Regions from separate parts of the Streptomyces sp. NPDC050658 genome, predicted to be linked through region 1. Evidence: riboswitches for the same ligand, from Rfam matches in the RefSeq annotation. Region 1 holds a riboswitch; each other region holds the start of a gene.

The links. Region 1 has a riboswitch for cyclic di-AMP ahead of ACIBKX_RS12360 (NlpC/P60 family protein). Riboswitches for the same ligand answer to the same signal wherever they lie in the genome.
Positions count from the first base shown of each region.
Region 2: it holds a riboswitch for cyclic di-AMP, as region 1 does, so the genes downstream of both, ACIBKX_RS30625 (M23 family metallopeptidase) here and ACIBKX_RS12360 (NlpC/P60 family protein) in region 1, are expected to answer to the same signal.
Region 3: it holds a riboswitch for cyclic di-AMP, as region 1 does, so the genes downstream of both, ACIBKX_RS35945 (transglycosylase family protein) here and ACIBKX_RS12360 (NlpC/P60 family protein) in region 1, are expected to answer to the same signal.
Region 4: it holds a riboswitch for cyclic di-AMP, as region 1 does, so the genes downstream of both, ACIBKX_RS21320 (M23 family metallopeptidase) here and ACIBKX_RS12360 (NlpC/P60 family protein) in region 1, are expected to answer to the same signal.

Region 1 covers NZ_JBITGM010000003.1:182,162-186,366, forward strand. The annotation lists gene pcrA (DNA helicase PcrA) at 1-1,457, opposite strand, end outside; cyclic di-AMP (ydaO/yuaA leader) riboswitch at 1,700-1,856, shown strand; gene ACIBKX_RS12360 (NlpC/P60 family protein) at 1,864-3,078, shown strand; gene ACIBKX_RS12365 (hypothetical protein) at 3,177-3,530, opposite strand; gene ACIBKX_RS12370 (NlpC/P60 family protein) at 3,860-4,205, shown strand, end outside.
Region 2 covers NZ_JBITGM010000010.1:221,787-225,991, forward strand. The annotation lists gene ACIBKX_RS30610 (GNAT family N-acetyltransferase) at 1-249, opposite strand, end outside; gene ACIBKX_RS30615 (HPr family phosphocarrier protein) at 387-668, shown strand; gene ACIBKX_RS30620 (GntR family transcriptional regulator) at 854-1,537, opposite strand; gene ACIBKX_RS30625 (M23 family metallopeptidase) at 1,752-2,552, opposite strand; cyclic di-AMP (ydaO/yuaA leader) riboswitch at 2,565-2,727, opposite strand; gene ACIBKX_RS30630 (pitrilysin family protein) at 2,959-4,205, opposite strand, start outside.
Region 3 covers NZ_JBITGM010000014.1:113,737-117,941, forward strand. The annotation lists gene eno (phosphopyruvate hydratase) at 1-892, opposite strand, end outside; gene ACIBKX_RS35945 (transglycosylase family protein) at 1,215-1,910, opposite strand; cyclic di-AMP (ydaO/yuaA leader) riboswitch at 1,914-2,107, opposite strand; gene ACIBKX_RS35950 (transglycosylase family protein) at 2,302-3,357, opposite strand; gene ACIBKX_RS35955 (cytochrome P450) at 3,537-4,205, opposite strand, start outside.
Region 4 covers NZ_JBITGM010000006.1:20,731-24,935, reverse strand. The annotation lists gene ACIBKX_RS21335 (alginate lyase family protein) at 1-368, shown strand, start outside; tRNA gene ACIBKX_RS21330 (tRNA-Met) at 436-509, shown strand; gene ACIBKX_RS21325 (PP2C family protein-serine/threonine phosphatase) at 685-1,848, shown strand; cyclic di-AMP (ydaO/yuaA leader) riboswitch at 2,070-2,216, shown strand; gene ACIBKX_RS21320 (M23 family metallopeptidase) at 2,228-3,310, shown strand; gene ACIBKX_RS21315 (aldo/keto reductase) at 3,521-4,205, shown strand, end outside.

The DNA.
Region 1 (4,205 bases):
TTGGGTACGTTGAGAATGCGGCGCAGCGGGACGGAGTCCTCCGGGTTGGCGAGCACGCGCAGATACGCGAGGACGTCCCGGACCTCCTTGCGCTCGTAGAAGCGGACGCCGCCGACGACCTTGTAGGGCAGGCCGACGCGGATGAAGATCTCTTCGAAGACACGCGACTGCGCGTTCGTCCGGTAGAAGATCGCCACGTCGCCGGCCTTCGCCTCGCCCGCGTCGGTGAGCCGGTCGATCTCGTCGGCGACGAACTGCGCCTCGTCGTGCTCGGTGTCGGCGACATAGCCGGTGATGCGCGAGCCCGCGCCCGCGTTGGTCCACAGGTTCTTGGGGCGGCGGCTCTCGTTGCGCTCGATCACGGCGTTGGCCGCCGTCAGGATCGTCTGGGTGGAGCGGTAGTTCTGCTCCAGGAGGATCGTGGTCGCGTCCGGGTAGTCCTCCTCGAACTGGAGGATGTTGCGGATCGTGGCGCCCCGGAAGGCGTAGATCGACTGGTCCGCGTCACCCACGACACAGAGCTCGGCGGGGTCGTCGCCCTCGCCTCCGGAGGGACCGACCAGCTCGCGCACCAGGGCGTACTGCGCGTGGTTGGTGTCCTGGTACTCGTCGACCATCACGTGGCGGAAGCGGCGCCTGTAGTGCTCGGCGACGTCCGGGAACGCGCGGAACATGTTGACCGTCGTCATGATCAGGTCGTCGAAGTCCAGCGCGTTCGCCTCGCGCAGGCGCGACTGGTACATCGCGTACGCCTGGGCGAGGGTCTTCTCGAAGCCGTCGGCGGCCTGACCCGCGAAGGTCTCCTCGTCGATCAGCTCGTTCTTCAGGTTCGAGATCTTGGCGCTGAAGGACTTCGGCGGGAACTTCTTCGGGTCGATGTCCAGGTCGCGGCAGACCAGGGCCATCAGCCGCTTGGAGTCCGCGGCGTCATAGATCGAGAAGGAGGAGGTCATCCCGATCGTCTTCGCCTCGCGGCGCAGTATGCGGACGCACGCGCTGTGGAAGGTCGACACCCACATCGCGTTGGCGCGCGGCCCGACGAGTTGCTCGACGCGCTCCTTCATCTCGCCCGCGGCCTTGTTCGTGAACGTGATCGCCAGGATCTGTCCCGGATGCACGTTCCTCGCGGCCAGCAGGTACGCGATGCGGTGGGTGAGGACGCGGGTCTTTCCTGAGCCGGCACCGGCCACGATGAGCAGCGGGGAGTCGGCGTGCAGGACGGCCGCCCGCTGGTTCTCGTTCAGCCCGAAGATCAGCGCCGCCGGGTCGATCACCGGTCGGGGGGCGCCGTCCCGGTAATGCGCGTCCCGGGGTGCGGGCGCGTCGAACTCCCCGTCGAACAGATCATCCGGAATGGGCTCCGGAGCGCTGTCCTCGGGCGGCGGCGGGGGCTCCTCCTCCGATGCCCGCGAGGGCTGGAGGTCCGCCAGGAAGCTGTCATCAAAGAGGCTGCTCATCGCCTCCCGAGTCTAGGCCGCCCCACTGACAACCCGCCCCGGGTTCCGGCCACGAACCCCGCCTACACCCCGCCCGCGGACGGTGACACTCCGCTACGACACGACGTGCCCGCGTCAAGAGCTTCGTAAAGTCACGAAAATGTATCGGGCATATCGCACATCAACCTTCACATGAGCCACACGAGTTGGCTAGCGTGCTCCGCGGGCTGCTCGTACTCCCACCGGCGAACCCCGCCGGGAACGGGTGGCCTCCGCCGAGTCCGATCACCTCGGAGCCGGGGACCCACCATGACCTTGGGGTGAATCGGTCCCGTACGTAGTACGGGACTGTAGGGCAACCTTCCGAACCACCCGCCCGAACCCGACAGCTAACCCGGTAGGCGGTCTACGGAAGGAGTCGCCTCCCTTGGCGTCGCACCGCAAGCCGCGGACCCGCATTGCCGGAATACGCACCACTCCCGCCATCGGCATCACGACGGCGGCCCTCACCTCCGTGGCCCTCCTGTCGCAGAGCGCGAACGCTGCCCCCTCCGCGCCGCAGAAGCCCAGCCTCGAAGAGGTCCAGAAGAAGGTCGACGACCTCTACCACCAGGCCGGCGTGGCCACCCAGAAGTACAACTCGGCCAAGGAGCGCACCGAGAAGCAGCGCAAGAAGGTCGACACGCTCCTGGACGACGTGGCCAAGCGCACGGACAAGCTGAACGAGGCCCGCCAGGAACTCGGCTCGTTCGCCGCTGCCCAGTACCGCACCGGCGCCGTCTCCGAGACCGCCACGATGATGCTCGCCGAGGACCCGCAGGGGTACTTCGACCAGAACCATCTCTCGGACCGGCTGACCGAGCGCCAGAAGAAGGCCGTCGACGACTACCAGACGCAGCAGGCGTCGGCGACGAAGCAGCGTACGAAGGCCGCCAAGTCCCTGGAGACGCTGAGCGATTCCCGGGACGACCTGAAGACGAGCAAGGCCGCCGTCCAGGAGAAGCTGACCAAGGCGCGGACGCTGCTCTCGGAGCTGACCGCCGAGGAGAAGGCGCGGCTCGCGGCGATCGAGAAGAAGAAGGAAGAAGAGGCCAAGCGCAAGGCCGCGGAGCTGGCGGCCAAGCAGAAGGCCGAGGCCGAGGCGGAGGCCAAGCGCAAGGCGGCCGAGGAGGCCGCCCAGAAGGAGCGCGAGGAAGAGCAGCAGAACGACGGGACCGACGGGACCGGCGACAGCACGGAGACCCCGGACACCGGCTCCGGCACCGGTTCTGGGGACGCCGACAGCGGCTACGCGACGAAGGCCGCGAAGGTCATCGACTTCGCGGAGGCGCAAATCGGCAAGCCGTACGTGTGGGGCGCGACGGGCCCCGACTCCTACGACTGCTCCGGGCTCACCCAGGACGCGTGGAAGGCCGCCGGGATCGACCTGCCGCGTACGACGTGGGACCAGGTGAAGGTCGGCACGACGGTGAAGACGGCCGACGCCAAGCCGGGCGACCTGGTCTTCTTCTACGACGACATCAGCCACGTCGGGATCTACATCGGCGACGGCAAGATGATCCACGCCCCGAAGCCGGGCACGAACGTCCGCGTCGAGTCGATCTACTACATGCCGATCCACAGCGTGGTGCGGCCGGCGTAACCGTCACACACGAAAACGGCCTCCACGCGTGCGTGGAGGCCGTTTTCTGCGGTCGGCTCAGGTCTTCTGCGGACCGGCTCAAGTCTTCTGCGGTCGGCTCAGGTCCAGAGCACCGCGATGAAGATGTTCACGACCGTCAGCAGGCCCACCGCCCCGAACATGCCCTTGTCGACCTTCTCCTCGTCCCGCTTCACATAGACCAGCGCGAGGATCACGATCAGCACGGCCATCTTGATGCCGATCTTGAGGTTGTTGACCGGGTTGTCGTCCGCCTGATTGAGGCCCACCAGGATCACGCCCGTGACCAGCATGGTCAGCGCGCCGTGCAGCATCGCCGGGGTGAAACGGGCCGTGCCCTGGCCCATCTGCTTCATCTGGGTGAGGAAGCCGCCCAGCAGGGAAGCGATGCCGATGATGTGCAGGCCGACGAAGACATGGGTGAGTACGTCCATGGTTCCGGAGCCTAGCCGGGGCCCTCCCGCCCCTCCGTACCACCCCACTGCCACCGGGCGGGCCACAAGCGCCGCATCGGTCACGGGCCCGTTCGAAGGGGGCGCGTCCCGGCGGTACGCGCAGTCACATACGGTCACCGGTCGGCGCACTTCCGTCAGTTGAGTGCATCCCGTCACCAAGCCGTGACGGCCAGGTTTAGCGTCCTTCGTCAGGTGACCGGCTCCCCACCGCCGTCCGGACCAGGGGCGGCAGTCGGCCACCACCGCCGAGAAGCCGGCGGCGGCCTGTTCCCCCTGTGCGGGCCGCCGCCGGACCCTAAGGAGCACCCGTGGCAGCGCACCGCAAGCCCAGCCGGCGCTCACTCAGTGGCCATACGGCCCGTACCGCCGCCACCATCGCCCTTGCCGGGGCCGCGACGGCGACCGCCTTCGACGGCACGGGCCACGCGGAGCCCCGGCTCAGCCCGGCCGAGGTGAAGAACAAGGTCGACGCGCTCTACCGCGAGGCGGAGGTCGCCACCGAGAAGTACAACGGCGCCAAGGAGAAGGCCGACAAGGCGGAGGAGTCCCTGGGCGAGCTGCGGGACGAGGCGGCCCGCAAGACGGAGAAGCTCAACTCGGCGCGCGAGGGCCTCGGTTCGATCGCCGCCGCGCAGTACCGCAGCGGCGGCGTCG
Region 2 (4,205 bases), on a different contig from region 1:
GGCCGCGAGTCCCACCCGGTCCACGTGGTCGTGATGGGTGAAGCGGTGCACGTCCTTGGCGGACAGGCGGGGGTAGGGGGCGAAGAAGCGGTAGTACTTCGACTCGTCCGAGACCTGCTCGTAGAAGCTGACCAGACGGTCCGCGTCCTCGGCCGTGATGGGCCTGATCCGGGCCGTTCCCCCGTCTCGCAGCACGACGTCGGCCTCCCAGTGGGCGGGGTATGCGTGCCGGTCCGACGGGGTCTGCATGGGGCAAGCGTACGGGTCGCGCGGCCGTCTTGGCCGGGTACCGTCGACGGGAGACGGACCTGCGGCCGGCGGAGCACTCGCGACGGCATGAGAGACTGGTCTAGACAACTGTGAGACACCTGGAAGGGCAGCAACACATGGCTGAGCGCCGCGTCAACGTCGGCTGGGCCGAGGGCCTCCACGCCCGACCCGCCTCCATCTTCGTCCGCGCGGCCACCGCCGCCGGCGTCCCCGTGACGATCGCCAAGGCTGACGGCAACCCCGTCAACGCCGCTTCCATGCTCGCGGTGCTCGGCCTCGGTGCGCAGGGCGGCGAGGAGATCGTGCTCGCCTCCGACGCCGAGGGTGCGGACGCCGCCCTCGACCGCCTGGCGAAGCTGGTCGCGGACGGCCTCGAGGAACTCCCCGAGACCGTCTGACGACGACTGCCGTACGCGCACGCGGAAGGGCCCGCCCCGTAAAAGGGGGCGGGCCCTTCCGTGCATTCGCAAGAAAGCCCGGACGCCCTTCACGGGAAATCCCGGCCGCGCGCAGCCAAAGGTCGCGAAATCAGGGCAGCGGAATTAGCCGCCCAATTGACACCTCTTTGTATACGGCGCCCTCGTTAAGTCTGAAGGCTCACCGTGTTTACGGCATGTTGCGAATCCCTCACGCCCGCCCGCGGCGGAAATCGCAGCCGGTGCGCCGCCGTCGCCCGTTCCGTGTGCTGCGCGGTGAGCGCCCTGGCCCGTTCCGCGTCCCCGCGGGCGACCGCGTCGACGATCCCGGCGTGTTCCGCCCAGGACTCCGCGGGCAGAGCGGGCGATGCGACGACGTACATCCAGGCGATCTTGTGCCGGAGCTGGGTGAGCAGGGCGGTCAGGCCCGGGCTGCCGGAGGACTGGGCGAGCGTCTCGTGGAACCAGCCGCCCAGCGAGCGCAGATCCTCGCTCCCGCCGCGCCGCGAGCGCTCCTGGCCGAGCCTGACGAGACCGCGCAGGACCTTGAGATGGGCGTCCGTGCGGCGCTGGGCGGCGCGAGCCGCGGCGAGCGGCTCCAGGAGCATGCGGATCTCCAGGAGGTCGGCGGCCTCCTGCTCGGTCGGCTCCGCGACGCACGCGCCCGCGTGCCTGCGCGTGACGACGAACCCCTCGGCCTCCAGGGTGCGCAGCGCCTCGCGCACCGGGACGCGGGAGACTCCGTAGCGGCGCGCGAGCAGTTCCTCGGTGAGCCGGCCGCCCCGTTCGTAGACACCGGAGACGATGTCGTCCCGAATGGCCGTGCATACCGAGTGCGCGGGAATGCGCATGACTGACCTCCGCCTTAATCCCCACGAAACGCGGTCGATTGACGCTCGTTCAGTGACTCTATTGCAGAGTGACAGAATTTCCGACGGCGGGCCGGAATCCATGGATATTTTTTGGCCAAAGGCAGGGCTGGAGGGCCGGAAGACCGGAAGTGCCGGAAGACCGGAACGGCGAAAGCCCCGGCTCGTGACGAGCCGGGGCTTTCGGAGAATGAGATCAGACGTTGACGCCGTGCGACCGGAGGTAGGCGACCGGGTCGATGTCCGAGCCGTAGTCCTCGCCGGTGCGGGCCTCGAAGTGCAGGTGCGGGCCGCTGGAGTTGCCCGTGGAGCCGGAGAGGCCGATCTGCTGGCCCGGCGTGACGGCCTGGCCGACGGTGACGCTGAGGGACGACATGTGGCCGTACTGGGTGTACGTGCCGTCGTTCATCTTGATGACCACGTTGTTGCCGTAGGCGCCGCCCCAGCCGGCCTCGACGACGGTGCCGGAGCCGACCGCGTGGACCGTGGTGCCGGACGCGGCGTGGAAGTCGACGCCGGTGTGGCTGCCGGAGGACCACATGGCGCCGCCGGTCTGGTAGCCCGTGGAGACGTACGAGCCGGTGATCGGGGAGACGTAGCTGTTCAGGCGCTTGCGCTCGGCCTCGCGGGCGGCGCGCTCCTTGGCCTCGCGCTCCTTCTTGGCCTTCGCCTTCGCCTCGGCCTCCGCCTTGCGCTTGGCCTCGGCGGCCTTCTTCTTGGCGGCCTCTTCGGCCTTCTTGGCGGCAGCGGCGTCGTCGGCGGCCTGCTGCTGGGCGGCGGCCTGCGCGTCGATGCTCGCGGCGAGCGAGTCGCCCACGGAGATGGCCTGGGTCAGGCCGGTGGCCTCGACCGCCGCGTCGTCGGCGGCGAGCGCCGGAGCGGCCAGGCCTCCGATGACACCGGTGGTGGTGAGGGCTGCGACGCCCGCCACGTTCGCGGTGGTACGCGTGAGGCGGCTCGGGCGACGGTGCTTCCCGGTGGCACGGGTGAACGCCATGAAGCGGCTGGTCCTTTCCTTCCCTCTCGCCTACCGGGTTAGCTGACGGGTTCGGAGCAGGAAGGTCTCCTACGGGTTCCTCGCCTGGCGGCAAGGTGCCCGATTCACCCCAGGGGACATGTGGGTCCCCGGCTCCCCTGGCTCGCGCCGTACGGGGACTCGGCGATGACTGTCCGGTGCCGCGGGTGCGGCGTACTGCATGACGAACAGTCGGACCAGACGCTAAGCGGGGCGTCTTTCCATCGCCAAACGGATCAGAGGTTTTGTAGCGCACGCCACAGGTCAGACACGTAACCTCCATGTCAATTCGGACATATGAGGACCCCAGTGGCCAATTCTCGCCACTGGGGTCCCGTTATGTCCTGACTGTCACTCAGCCCCTACCGGCACCGGTCCGTGCCGGAACTCAGCCCGTGACCACACTCACTTCGCCGATGCCGAGCGCCTTGACGGGCTCCTCGATCCGCGCCGCGTCGCCGACGAGGATCGTCACGAGCCGGTCGCCCGGGAAGGCGTTCACGACGGCGGCGGTGGCCTCCACGGTGCCGGTCGCGGCCAACTGCCGGTACAGCTGCGCCTGGAAGTCGTCCGGCAGGTGCTGCTCGACCTGGTCGGCGAGGGTGGCCGCGACGGACGCCGCCATCTCGAACTTGAGCGGGGCCACGCCCACCAGGTTCTGCACGGCCACGTCGCGCTCGGCGTCCGTGAGGCCTTCGGCGGCGAGAGTGCGCAGCACCTTCCACAGGTCGCCGAGGGCCGGGCCCGTCGACTCGGTGTCCACGGAGCCGCTGATGGCGAGCATCGCGGCGCCGGTGCCGTCCGGGGCGGAGCGCAGCACCTGCGCGAACGCCCGTACACCGTAGGTGTATCCCTTCTCCTCGCGCAGGACGCGGTCCAGACGGGAGGTGAGGGTGCCGCCCAGGCAGTACGTCCCGAGGACCTGGGCGGGCCAGACGCGGTCGTGCCGGTCGGCGCCGATACGGCCGATCAGGAGCTGCGTCTGGACGGCTCCGGGGCGGTCCACGATGACGACGCGCCCGGTGTCGTCGGCGGTCACCGGCGGCACCGGACGCGGCTCGGCCGTGCCGCCCGTCCAGGCGCCGAGGGTGTCGGCGAGGACGGCGTCCAGATCGGTGCCGGTCAGGTCGCCCACGACGACGACGGTCGCCGTGGCGGGACGGACGTGCTTCTCGTAGAAGGCGCGCACCGCGGCCGAGTCGATGGCCGTGACCGTCTCCTCGGTGCCCTGGCGGGGGCGCGACATGCGCGAGGTGGCCGGGAAGAGCTGCCTGGAGAGCTCCTTGGCAGCGCGGCGCGCCGGGTTGGCGGCCTCGTGCGGGATCTCGTCCAGGCGGTTGGCCACGAGGCGCTCGATCTCGCTGTCCGCGAAGGCGGGGGCCCGCAGGGCGTCGGCGAGCAGGCCGAGCGCCTTGGGGAGCCGGGAGACCGGGACTTCGAGGGACACCCGGACGCCGGGGTGGTCGGCGTGTGCGTCCAACGTGGCGCCGCAGCGGTCCAGTTCGGCGGCGAACTCCTCGGCCGAGTGCTTGTCGGTGCCTTCGGTGAAGGCCCTCGCCATGATGGTGGCGACGCCGTCGAGGCCCGCGGGCTCGGCGTCGAGCGGCGCCTCCAGGTGGATCTCCACGGCGACGA
Region 3 (4,205 bases), on a different contig from region 1:
TGATGACGTTCCAGCCGGCCCAGTCGTCCTCGAACAGCGGGTCCTCGATGGAGACCAGCGGGTACGCGGAGACGAGCTCCTCGTAGTACTCGGTCATCTCGGCGGCCGAGCGGGACTTGCCCTCGAACTCGTACTTGCCGTCCTTGTAGAACTCGGACGCGGCGACGTCGAGCGCGAGCGCGATCTGCTCGCCGGGGACGTAACCGGCCTGCTTGATGGCCTCGAGGATGAGGTCGAGCGCGGCGCGGTTGGAGTCCAGGTTCGGGGCGAAGCCGCCCTCGTCGCCGAGGCCGGTCGACAGACCCTTGTCCTTCAGGACCTTCTTGAGGGTGTGGTAGACCTCGGTGCCCCAGCGCAGCGCCTCGGAGAAGGACTCCGCGCCGATCGGGGCGATCATGAACTCCTGGATGTCGACGTTGGAGTCGGCGTGCGACCCACCGTTCAGGATGTTCATCATCGGGACGGGCAGCAGGTGCGCGTTCGGGCCGCCGAGGTAGCGGAACAGCGGCAGGTCGCTGGCCTCGGAGGCGGCGTGCGCGACGGCGAGGGAGACGCCGAGGATGGCGTTGGCGCCGAGGGAGCCCTTGTTGTCGGTGGCGTCCAGGTCGAACATGGCCTGGTCGATCAGGCGCTGCTCGGTGGCGTCGTAGCCGACGAGCTCCGGGCCGATCTGCTCGATGACGGCGAGGACGGCCTTCTCGACACCCTTGCCCTGGTAGCGGTTCGGGTCACCGTCGCGAAGCTCGATGGCCTCGAAGGCACCGGTGGAGGCACCGGACGGAACGGCGGCACGACCCGTGCTGCCGTCGTCGAGGCCGACCTCGACCTCGACCGTGGGGTTGCCTCGGGAGTCCAGGATTTCCCGGGCTACGACGACGTCGATGGACGGCACGAGCATCTCCTTCTGGGATGTGACGCGGTACGCGGGGCGTTGGCCTCGCGGACACGAGCCTAACCGGCTCCCGGACAAGAGCCAGCCGAGCGACCGCCCTGTGGACAAACCGAGAGCAAAAAGTTTCCGAACGGAACAAAACGGCGGAGGGACAAGCGGAGGGACAGACAGAACCCCGCCCCGGCGCGTACGGGGGATACGCACGCCGGGACGGGGTGGACCCGTGGGGACGGGGGTGGGGCGGGCCGCGCCTCCGCCGAGGCGCGGCCGCCGCTCCGTCAGCTCTTAGCTGATCCGTCGGCCCTCAGTCATCCGTCAGCTCTTAGCTGAGGTGAAGCTGCTGGCCGGGGTAGATCATGTCCGCGTTGTCGATGATGTCGCCGTTCAGCTTGTACACCTTGTGCCAGCCGCCCTTGACGTCGTGCTCCTCGGCGATCTTGGAGAGGGTGTCGCCCTTCTTGACCTTGTACTCGCCGTCGCCCTTCTTGACCTTCTTGCCGGTCGGGGTCTCGACGGTCTTCTTGGACTCGGTCTTCGGGGCGGCCTGCTGCTTGGGCGCCTCGGTCTGGGCGCTCGGCTGGCTCTGCGGCTGCTGGGCCGGCTGCTGCTGCGGGGCGCTCTCCTGCGCACCGCCGCCGTTGTACGCGGTGCCCGAGAGGCTCACGCCACAGGACGGCCAGGCGCCCTTGCCCTGGCCCGCGAGGACCTTCTCGCCGATCTCGATCTGCTGGGCCTTGGAGGCCTGGTCGGCGGTGGCGGCGTACTTCGTGCCGCCGTACGCGGCCCACGTGGAGGACGAGAACTGCAGGCCGCCGTAGTAGCCGTTGCCGGTGTTGATCGACCAGTTGCCGCCCGCCTCGCACTGGGCGACGGCGTCCCACTCGGAGGCGGTGGCGGCGGAGGCCGAGCCGGCGGCCATCAGCGGGGCGGCGACCGCGGCACCGGTGACGCCGGCCAGCGTGGCGACGCGGGTGGCCTTGGACGGGCGGCGGTGCTTGCCCTTGCTGGAAAACAGCATGAGAGATCCCCTCACCGACGCCTGCGAGGTGAGCTGTCGGGTTCGGGCCGATGAAGTTGCCCGGCCGCACGTCATGCGTGCGACTTAACCCCCAGCCGGTCCCAACTCCGCTCGGCAGCCTCTTCGTTCTGCTGCTGTGCGGCCGGGCCCGGCGCAAACCTTGGGTCCCCCGCTCCTGCCTACGGCGCTTGACGCGACGACTGTTCCCGAACGGCCGTTGGCAGGACTAGGCGTACCGACCGGCGGGGCCCGCTGTGGCGAGCGGTCACGACCGTAGACATGCGATCCGCCGAATTTCAAAGACGATCAGGGCTTCTGAGACCCATCTCTCACTTCCGCCAAACTTGGACATTCAGCGCGAAGCGGTTGGCCGACTCTTCGTCAACTTCCCTTACTTTTCGCCCAAATCGAGGCTCTGGCCAGGGAGGATGAGGTCGGGGTCGGAGCCGACGGACTTCTTGTTCTCGTCGTAGAGCTCGGTCCAGCCGCCCTCGATGCCGAGGTCGTCCGCGATGACCCAGAGGTTGTCCCCGGAGCGGACCGTGTACGTCCCGTCGGCGCCGTCCTTCGCGCGGTCGCCGCCGCGCGACGCGTGCCGTCCGGAGCCGTCGCGGTCGCCGCTCGCGGAGTCCTCGTCGGCGGCGCTGTCGCCGCGGTGCCGGCCGGAGCCCTCGCCTTCACCGGCGGAGGGGCGGGAGGGCGTGGCGGTCGGGTCGGGCGAAGTGGTGTCGTCCCGGCCGGACTTGTCGGAGTCGCTGGCGCCGTCGGAGTCGCCGGAGTCGTCAGAGCCCTTGGAGTCGCCGGACTTGCCGGAGTCGCCCTTCTCGGCGCCCTCGGCTCCCTCGCCTGCCTCGCCTCCCTCGTCCGACTTGCCCGAGTCGTCGTGATTCTTGTCTCGCGAGTCACCGTCGGAGGCGGGCTTCTCGGAGGGTTCGTCCGTGGGCTCGGCGGAGTCGCCCGGCTCGGCGCTGTCGTCCGAGCCGGTGGAGCCGGTCGAGTCGTCGGAGCCCGGAGTCGTCTCGGAGGGCGCCGGGGTGATCGGGGCGCCGGGGTCGACGTCGGCCGGGTCGTCGTGCTGGGTGAGGCCGGCGATGAGGCCGCAGCTCGGCCAGGCGCCGGGACCCTGGTCGGCGAGGACCTTCTCGGCGACGGCTATCTGCTGCGAGCGGCTGGCCTGGTCGGCGTAGGGCGCGTAGTCGAGGCCGCCGTACTGCTCCCAGGTCTCCTGTGACATCTGAAGTCCGCCGTAGTAGCCGTTGCCCGGGTCCAGGCTCCAGGAGCCGCCGCTCTCGCACTCGGCGAGCTTGTCCCACGTGGCGGTGTCCGCGGCGCTCGCGCTGGTGGCGCCGAGCAGCGGGATCGCGATGGCTGATCCGGTGACACCTGCCGCGACGATGAGGGCCGGGGCTTGGCGGGGACGTCGGTGACGGCCATTGCCGGAGAGCATGCGGTTGCCTTTCAGGAGACTGCTGCGACGACTGCGGCGCCTGCGTCAGCGGATGCCGAGTCGTCGTGAACCTAGCGACAGTCGAACGCTTGTCACAAGTCGATGCAGCGGAGATCACGTGAAAGTCACAGTCTTGACGCACCGTCAGATGAGCGGTCCGTCGGGGGCTCTGCTTCCGCTTATTTTTTGCTCGTCTGTGCGGGTGTGAACTCCACGGGCAGCGTGCGCAGTCCGCGCATGATGAGCCCGCCACGCCACCGCAAATCATCAGGTTCCGCCGCGAGACGCAGGTCAGGGAGGCGGCTGAGGAGGGTCGCGAGCGCGGTCTGTCCCTCCAGGCGGGCGAGGGGTGCGCCGAGGCAGTAATGAATGCCATGGCCGTAGCCGAGGTGCTGGTTGTCGCGCCGGGAGAGGTCGAGCGTGTCGGGTTCGGCGAATCGCCCGGGGTCGCGGTCGGCGGCGGCGAGGACGACGAGAACGGGGTCGCCGCGGTCGATGTGCTGCCCGCCGATGGTGAGCGGCTCGGTGGCGAACCGCCAGGTGGCGAGCTCCACGGGTCCGTCGAAGCGGAGGAGTTCCTCGATGCCGGTCTCCAGGAGCCCGGTGTCCCCCTCGCGCAGGGAGTCCTGGAGCCGCGCGCGCTGCTCGGGGTGGGTGAGGAGAGCGTACGTACCGTTCCCGATGAGATTGACGGTGGTCTCGAAGCCGGCGAAGAGCAGGATGAAGGCCATCGCGGCGGCCTCGTTCTCGGTGAGGTGCTCGCCGTGGTCGGAGGCGCGGATGAGGCCGGAGATGAGGTCGTCGCCGGGGTCGAGACGCTTGCGGTGGATCAGTTCGGCGAGATAGCC
Region 4 (4,205 bases), on a different contig from region 1:
ACGGGATCTCCCAGGAGACCTGCCGCAACTTCAAGCACGCCAGCTACTCGCTCGCCGCCACCGCGCACATCGCGGAGACCGCCTGGCACCAGGGCGTCGACCTGTACGGCGAGGTCAAGGAGCGGCTGCGGGCCGCGCTCGAATTCCACTCCAAGTACCAGCTGGGCGCGAAGGCACCGAAATGGCTGTGCGGCGGGAAAGTGCAGCGCGACATGGGGCCCGACACCGAGGTCGGGCTCAATCACCTGGGGCAGCGGCTGAAGCTGGATCTTCCGGAGACGGAGAAGTTCACGGAGCGGCGGCGGCCCGAGGGCACGGACGATCTGTTCGTGGCCTGGGAGACCCTTACGCATGCCCAGAACGCGTGAGCCGCGCCCCTGCCGGTTAACCGGTTCGCTTTTACCCCGCCACATGGCGTACTGTTCATTTCAACGGCGCGGGGTGGAGCAGCTCGGTAGCTCGCTGGGCTCATAACCCAGAGGTCGCAGGTTCAAATCCTGTCCCCGCTACTAAAGACCGAAGGCCCGGATCCAGATCTTGGATCCGGGCCTTCGGCGTTCTCCCGTATCCCCCACGTTTCATCCGATCGGCCCACACCGCTCGCCGCCCGCCGCCGCTCCGGGAAGCCTGGACAGGTGCGGTCATGGGGCTGGTCCCGGGCGCGGACTTCGGCGGGAGACAGCGGTGGGGCAGCGAGAAGGACGTCCGAGGGAAGGCCCCGACGTCCGGCACGAGCGGGCCCTGGTGCGGCTCCTGCCGTGGCTGCTGCTCGTCATCGGGGTCGTGTACGACGTCTCGACGCCCCCGGAGTTCACCGCGGCTCCCCTCTTCACCGCCGCCCCGCTGATCGCCGCCCCCTTCTACTCGCTGCACAGCACCAGCCTCATCGGGGCCGCCTCCTGCGCCGCCGTGCTCACCCTGCACTTCGGCAACAGCACCACGACCGACGTGGAGGCCGTCACCGAGCTGCTCACCGTGGTGACCGTCGCCGTGCTGGCCGTCCTCATCAACCGTGTCGTACGCAGAAGCGACGAGCAGCTGGCCTCCGCCCGTTCCATCTCCGAGACCGCCCAGCGCGCCGTCCTGCCGCAGCCCGACCACCGGATCGGAGGGCTCGACGTCGCCGCCCGCTACGAGGCCGCGGAGGCCGACGCCTTCATCGGGGGAGATCTGTACGCCGTCCAGGACACCCCGCACGGCGTACGGCTGATCGTCGGCGACGTACGCGGCAAGGGGATGGGCGCGGTGGCCGCCGTCGCCGTGGTCATCGGGGCCTTCCGCGAGGCGGCCGAGCAGGAGGCGACGCTGGAGGCGGTGGCACAGCGGCTGGAGCGGGCGCTCGCGCGGGAGGGCACGCGGCGCGAGGGACTCGACGCGTTCGAGGGGTTCACCACGGCCGTCATCGCGGAGATCCCGCACGGCGACGGAGTCATCCGCATCGTCAACCGGGGCCATCCCGAGCCGCTGCTCCTGCGCGGTGACGGACGGCTGTGCGTGCTGTCGCCGGGGGAGCCCGCGCTGCCGCTGGGGATGGGTGACCTGGGGGCCTGGCCGGACCGTGCCGACGAGGCGGAGTTCCCGCCGGGGGCGATGCTGCTGCTCTACACCGACGGGCTCTCGGAGGCGCGGGACATCCGCGGCGAGTTCTACAACCCGGCGGCCCGGCTCGGCGGCCGGATCTTCCCCGGCCCGCACGGACCGGACGTACTCCTCGCGACGCTCGTCGAGGAGGTGCGCCGGCACACGGGCGGCGGCGGGACCGACGACATGGCGCTGCTCGCGGTTCGGCGGCCGGAGGCGCCGGACGCCGGGCCGGGCCCTGGGGACGATGTCACGGGCCGTGACTGAAAGACACCACTCCGCATAACAACTGACGTACTGTCAAGGAGATGTGAAGGTCCGGTGGGCGAAAAAGTGCGGCCAACTCGCCCCGTTCCGGCCCTCGGTGTCCCGTTAAGTACAGGCCAAAGGCGTTAACGATCAGTCGGAACGGCTTGGAATACGGCACCGCTGTCTATTAACGTTCGATAACGCAGCGCGGTCGTCCCAGCCGTCACTCGAGGCGGCTCCGTGCGCACGCGCCTAATCCCGAAAGGGAGCCGGGGAACCACCAATTGGGGTGAATCGGGCATCTGTGCATCCGTGCCAGATGTTCGTAGGAGACCTTCCTGCTCCGAACCCGTCAGCTAACCCGGTAGGCGAGAAGGAAGGAAAGGAGCGCGCCCCAGTGGCGTCCAACCGGCCTGCCCCCCAAGCCGTTTACGTACCGAATGACGACGAGATCGGTGCGTACGACGAAGAGCCCTGGGAGGAGTGGAACCCCACCGAGGAGTCCATTCGTCCCGTCCGCGGCAGGCACCGCGTCCACAAGAGGGGCGGCGGCGGACTCGCCCGCAGCTCCACCGTGCTCGGCGTGGGCGTCATCGCCGCCGTCGGTGCGGGCGGCATCGCCACCGCGCAGGGCGGCAAGCCCCCGGTCTCCATCGAGATGCCGGACATCTCGGCCGTCACGGACTCGCTGCCGGAGGCCAAGTCGCTTCCCGGCGTGGGCTCGCTGATATCCGATGACTCCGACGAGTCGGGCTCCTCCGGCGAGGGCGTCGCGAGCGCCACCCCGCTCTCCGTCGCCGGCGTCAGCGCCGAGGAGGCCCAGCAGGGCACCACGGGCGCGGGCGAGGCGCTGCGGGCCCGCATCATGGAGCAGGCCGAGAACCAGCAGGACCAGGCGGACGACGCGGTCCAGAAGGCGGCCGAGGAAGCCGCCGTCAAGAAGGCCGCCGCGCAGGCCGCCGCCGAGCAGTCCGCGGCCGAGAAGAAGATCGCCGCCGCGAAGGCCGCCGCCAAGAAGAAGGCGGAAGAGGAGGCCCGGCGCAAGGCCGAGGCCGAGCGCCTGGCCAAGCTCGCCAAGAGCTACACCCTGCCCCTCGCTTCGTACACGCTCACCAGCACCTTCGGTCAGCCCGGCTCCATGTGGTCCTCCGGCTACCACACCGGCCTCGACTTCGCGGCGCCGACGGGTACGCCCCTCAAGGCGATCCACACCGGCACCATCAAGGAGGCCGGCTGGGCGGGGGCGTACGGCTACCGCACCATCCTGGAGCTCGAGGACGGCACGGAGATCTGGTACAACCACCAGTCCTCGATGAGCGTCAGCGTCGGCCAGAAGGTCACCACCGGCGACACCATCGGCCGCGTGGGCGCCACCGGCAATGTCACCGGGCCGCACCTCCACCTGGAGATCCACCCCGGCGGCGACGACACCGGGGTCGACCCGGCGGCGTGGCTGCGGGGCAAGGGTCAGTCCCTCTGAGGAAAAGCCTCTGACCGAGGGCCGGTCCCTCTGAGGAATCCCCTCTGGTTGAGGGCCGGTCCCTCTGCGGCACCCCATCAACTCCGGCGGTCCTGGCGGCAACCCCCCGACGTCAGGGCTGCCGGCTTCGCATGCCCACGAGCCGAGCCGGTGCGGAACTCGGATCCCGCTGTACGGAATGCCAGCCTCCGTAGGCGTGTTGAGCCCCGTATGACTTCTCTACGCAAGCTTGGCCCCTCCGACCTCGAGGTCTTCCCGCTCGCCCTGGGCGGCAACGTCTTCGGCTGGACGGCCGACGAGGCGCAGTCCTTCGCCGTGCTCGACGCCTATACCGCGGCGGGCGGCAACTTCGTCGACACCGCCGACGTCTACTCGGCCTGGGCGCCGGGCAACAAGGGCGGCGAGTCCGAGACCGTCATCGGCAACTGGCTCCGCGCGCGCGGCAATCGCTCCGATGTCGTCGTCGCCACCAAGGTCGGCGCCCACCCGGACTACAAGGGCCTGTCCGCGAGCACCATCAAGTCCGGTGCCGAGGAGTCGCTGCGCCGTCTCGGCACCGACTACATAGACCTCTACTACACGCACTTCGACGACCCGAGCGTCCCCGTCGAGGAGATCATCGGCGCGCTCGACGAACTGGTGAACTCCGGCAAGGTGCGCGCCATCGCCGCGTCCAACCTGACCGCCGAGCGCCTCCAGGAGTCCCTCGACTTCTCCGACCGCGAGGGCCTCGCCCGCTATGTGGCGCTCCAGCCGCACTACAACCTGGTCTCGCGCGACACCTACGAGGGCTCGCTGCAGGACGTCGCCTCGCGCTCCGGCCTTGCCGCCGTCCCGTACTACTCGCTCGCCTCCGGCTTCCTCACCGGCAAGTACCGGCCGGGCGCGCAGGTCG